Regions from separate parts of the Aureimonas sp. SA4125 genome, predicted to be linked through region 2. Evidence: predicted binding sites of a transcription regulator. Region 2 holds the regulator's gene; the other holds the start of a gene.
What was found. Region 2 encodes HrcA, which represses chaperone genes, less so after heat shock. Its sites were predicted from a motif close to GTTAGCACTCNCNNNNNGNGAGTGCTAAC; they were not measured.
Positions count from the first base shown of each region.

Region 1 (2,401 bases), 350 kb from region 2:
TTGCGGCGATCACCGAAGCCCGGCGCCTTGACGGCGGCGATCTTCAGGCCGCCCCGCAGCTTGTTGACGACGAGCGTGGCCAGGGCCTCGCCTTCGACGTCTTCCGAGATGATGAGAAGCGGCTTGCCCGACTGGACGACCTGCTCGAGCACCGGAAGCATCGCCTGGAGGTTCGAAAGCTTCTTCTCGTGCAGGAGGATGTAGGGGTCCTCGAGCTCGGCGACCATCTTCTCGGGGTTGGTCACGAAGTAGGGCGAGAGGTAGCCGCGGTCGAACTGCATGCCTTCGACGACTTCGAGCTCGGTCTCGGCGGTCTTGGCTTCCTCGACGGTGATGACACCCTCGTTGCCGACCTTCTGCATCGCCGAGGCGATCATCTCGCCGATTTCCTTCTCGCCATTGGCCGAGATGGTGCCGACCTGGGCGACTTCATCCGAGGTCTCGATCTTGCGGGCCGAGGCCTGCAGGGCTTCGACGACCTTGATGACGGCCATGTCGATGCCGCGCTTGACGTCCATCGGGTTCATGCCGGCGGCGACGGCCTTGCCGCCTTCGCGGACGATCGCCTGGGCCAGAACGGTCGCGGTCGTGGTGCCGTCACCGGCCTTGTCGTTGGTCTTCGAGGCCACTTCGCGCACCATCTGGGCGCCCATGTTCTCGAACTTGTCCTCGAGCTCGATCTCCTTGGCGACGGTGACGCCGTCCTTGGTGATGCGCGGTGCGCCGAACGACTTGTCGATGACGACGTTGCGGCCCTTGGGGCCGAGCGTCACCTTGACGGCGTCGGCGAGGATGTCGACGCCGCGCAGCATGCGTTCGCGGGCGTCACGGCCGAATTTTACTTCCTTGGCAGCCATTTGAATGTCTCCTCGATGCGCTCGAAACGAGCCGCATCGTGTTGAATTGAGGGGGAATGAGAGTTTGGACGCCCCGCGGGACAGGTCGCCCCGTCACCGGACCGGGGGTCCGACAGTCGACTGATCAGCCGACGACGCCCATGATGTCGGATTCCTTCATGATCAGAAGGTCTTCGCCGTTGAGCTTGACCTCGGTGCCCGACCACTTGCCGAACAGGATGCGATCGCCGGCCTTGACGTCCAGCGGCTGGATCTTGCCCTGCTCGTCGCGAGCGCCAGCGCCGACGGCGATGATCTCGCCTTCCTGCGGCTTCTCCTTGGCCGTATCCGGGATGATGATCCCGCCGGCCGTCTTGGTCTCGGACTCCACGCGACGCACGACGACCCGATCGTGGAGAGGACGGAAGTTCACAGTTGCCATAGTCGTTGGCCCTTCAGCTGTAGAGGACAACCGGCGCTCTTTCGGGCTGCCGGTTCGGATTGTTGGCACTCGCCTTGGCTGAGTGCTAGCGGCCCTGAAATAGGGGCCAGGCCCCATGCTTGTCAAGGTCGATCGCGGGGGTTCTCCCGCAATCCACCGGTCCGACGACGCTCCGGGGAAGCCTGCGCATGCACCCAGCGCGTTGAAATTTTTGCCAAATGGCGCCGACCCGTCGAAGTCGATCGATCCGGGAAACGCCGTCTTAACGCACGCTGGAGCTAAGGTGTTGGCGTCGTGGAAGGCAGTCTGCCGATCCATAATATCGGTGGTTTGTCATGAAGATACGGGAGTCGCTGAAGCGCTTCAGGCGCGGCGAAAAAGGCAACTTCGCAGTGCTGGGCGCTCTGGTCGCCGTTCCGCTGGTTCTGGCCATGGGCGGCGCCGTGGATCTCAGCATGATGTATTCGAACCGGGTACAGGTTCAAAATGCCGCCGACGCGGCAGCCCTTGCTGCGGCCAAGCAGTATTCCGTCGATCCAGATCCGGCGAATCTCGCGCTCTACGCGAAGAACTTTTTCGACGGCAACGTCAGCGGGCTGTCCCGGAGCACGGCCAGCCTCGTTTACGACGGCGTGAGCTTCGATGAAGATCACACGCGTCAGTTGAAGCTTCACGCCGAATATACGTACAGCCCGATGTTCCTGCCGCTGAGCGTGACCGCGTCCAAGATCTTCGGCGGCAAGATCATCAAGGTCGCCAGCACCGTGCAGGTGTCGGATACGACCGTCGAGGTGGCGATGGTGCTCGACACTTCCGGGTCGATGGCAAGTTCGCCCAGCGCCGGTGGCGAATCGAAGATTGTGACGCTGCGCCGCGTCGCCCGCTCTGCAGCGGCGAAATTCTTCGCCGGTTCCGGCGCTGCTTCCGACGATCCGGCGCGGGTCGCCGTCGTGCCGTTCTCGGGCGCCGTGAACCTCGGCGTGGACAATCTCGATGCCTGGTGGATGGACCCGAAGGGGCTGTCGCCGCTTCATCACGAGAACTTCGACTGGACGACGCTGACGGACGCCGGCGGCAACCGGCTGGCGACACCTTCGACGAGCGACAAAGGCTGGTACCTGAC
Region 1 is NZ_AP025032.1:366,713-369,113, forward strand. It holds gene groL (chaperonin GroEL) at 1-857, opposite strand, end outside; gene groES (co-chaperone GroES) at 982-1,278, opposite strand; gene Sa4125_RS01790 (TadE/TadG family type IV pilus assembly protein) at 1,614-2,401, shown strand, end outside.
Region 1: the regulator HrcA is predicted to act here: its motif matches at 1,340-1,368, upstream of groES (co-chaperone GroES).

Region 2 (2,401 bases):
GGCAACCTCGGCGTTCGGAACCTCGAACATCGCCTGGTGGAAATTCGGGTCGAAGCGTTCGCCTTCGGGCTCGAGCTTCTTGACGCCGAACTTCTCCAGCGTCGCCAGCATGCCGCGCTCGGTCAGTTCGACGCCGTCGAGAAGCGTCGCAAGGCCGGTCTCGCCACCCTCGCGGGCGCCTTCCGGCACGGCGGCGATGGTGCGGCGGAGATTGTCCATGACCGACAGCATCTCGCGGGCAAAGCCGGTGACCGCGTAGGTACGGGCGTCCTTGACCTCGCGCTCGGTGCGCCGGCGCAGATTCTCCATGTCGGCGGCGAGCCGGAGCATGCGGTCCTTCAGATCGGCGTTCTCGGTCTCGAGCCCCTCGATCCGCTCGGCGGCGATGCTGGCGATGAAGGCCTCGGCCTCATCCTCGGAATAGTCGCCGCGCTCGAATGGCGAGCGCTCGCGGGCACCCTGCGATGCGGCCTCCGGCGCCGGGTCGACGTGGGTCTCGTTGCCGCGGTCTTCGGTGTCGCTCGTCATGATGGTCAAAATCCTCGCGTTTCGCACCCTCGCTGCCGACTCTCGCAGGAGGATCGGAAGGGGTGGATCGTTGAAATGTGCTGTGCCCGGGATATCGAATGCGGCGAGCGGAAAATCAAGGCTTTCGGCAATCCGATCGGCCCGGACGGCTGGCTGGCGCCACCCGTCCGGGGCCTTCGGCGATCAGGACCGCCGCGCCGCCGCGACCTGCGCCAGGAGCCGCGAGACGAGGCGGGCGGTGTAGTCGACCATCGGCACGATGCGGCGATAGTTGAGCCGTGTCGGACCGATCACGCCGACGGCGCCGATGACCTTCTGGTCGCCGTCGCTGTAGGGCGCGACGACGAGCGAGGAGCCCGACAGCGAGAACAGCTTGTTCTCCGAGCCGATGAAGATCCTGACGCCATTGCCCGTCTCGGCAAGGTCGAGCAGTTCGATGATGCCGCTCTTGGTCTCCAGCTCGTCGAAGAGGAGCCGCAGCCGGTCGAGGTCGTCCGACGCCGTGACGTTTTCGAGGAGGTTGGCCCTGCCGCGGACGATCAGCCGTGACGGCTGGCCGGAGGCCGCTCCCGACCAGACGGCAAGGCCTTTTTCGACAAGGCCCTGGCTGAGGATGTCGAGCGCCGTCGCGGCCTCGTCCTTCAAGGCCTGCACGCGGTCGCGCGCCTCGCCGAGAGTGCGGCCGACGACATGGGCGTTGAGGAAGTTGGAGGCCTCGACGATCTGCGCGGCCGTGACGCCGGCCGGGAGGTCGATCACCCGGTTCTCGACGTCGCCCTTTTCGCCGACGAGGACGGCGAGCGCCTTCGTCGGCTCCAGCCGGATGAACTCGATGTGCTTCAGGCGCATGTCCGTCTTCGCCGTCAGCACGAGACCTGCGCCGCGCGAGAGGCCCGACAGGAGTTGGCTCGCCTCCGTCAGGAGCGAATCGAACGGCCGGAGATCCCCCGTCGCCTTGACCTTTTCCTCGATCGCCTCCCGCTCGCCCTGCGGCAGGTCGCCGATTTCGAGGAAGGCGTCGACGAAGAAGCGCAGGCCAAGCTCGGTCGGCATGCGTCCGGCGCTGATATGGGGCGAATAGATGAGGCCGAGTGTCTCGAGATCGCTCATCACGTTGCGCACCGAGGCCGGCGAGAGCGCCGTCGTCAGCAGCTTGGACAGAGCACGCGATCCCACGGGTTCGCCGAGGTCGAGATAGGATTCGACGATCAGGCGAAAGATGTCCCGCGACCGCTCGTCCAGCATCGCGGGAAAATCCGGTGCGGGCAGTCTGAACTCGTTCATCGGGCGTTCTCTCAGCATCGGCCATCACTATACGGTGCTTGAAGAAACTGTCCAAGTGGCAAGGATGGGCGACGCCGAGTCGGACGGTGGCCGGTTCGCCAACAACCCATGGCAGCGCGTTTCGAACCGCTTTGGCCGGATTTATTTTGCCCATGGCCCCCGGCTCGTGGTTAAACGCCGGTTCGACGGGAATCGCATGAGCATGCGCCCTCACACAGTAGCGACCAGGGATCTGAACCATGCGGCCTTCCAAACGCGCCAATGACGAATTGCGCGCCGTCTCGCTCGAACGCGGCGTGTCCCTCCATGCCGAGGGCTCGTGCCTCGTCAAGTTCGGCAATACGCATGTCCTGTGCATGGCGAGCCTCGAGGAGCGCGTGCCGCCCTTCCTGAAGAATTCCGGCAAGGGCTGGGTCACCGCCGAATACGGCATGCTGCCGCGCGCCACGGGCGATCGCATGCGGCGCGAGGCGTCGAGCGGCAAGCAGTCCGGGCGCACCCAGGAAATCCAGCGCCTGATCGGCCGCTCGATGCGCGCCGTGGTCGATCTGGAAGCCCTCGGCGAGCGCCAGATCACCATCGACTGCGA
Region 2 is NZ_AP025032.1:13,346-15,746, forward strand. It holds gene grpE (nucleotide exchange factor GrpE) at 1-528, opposite strand, end outside; gene hrcA (heat-inducible transcriptional repressor HrcA) at 712-1,812, opposite strand; gene rph (ribonuclease PH) at 2,052-2,401, shown strand, end outside.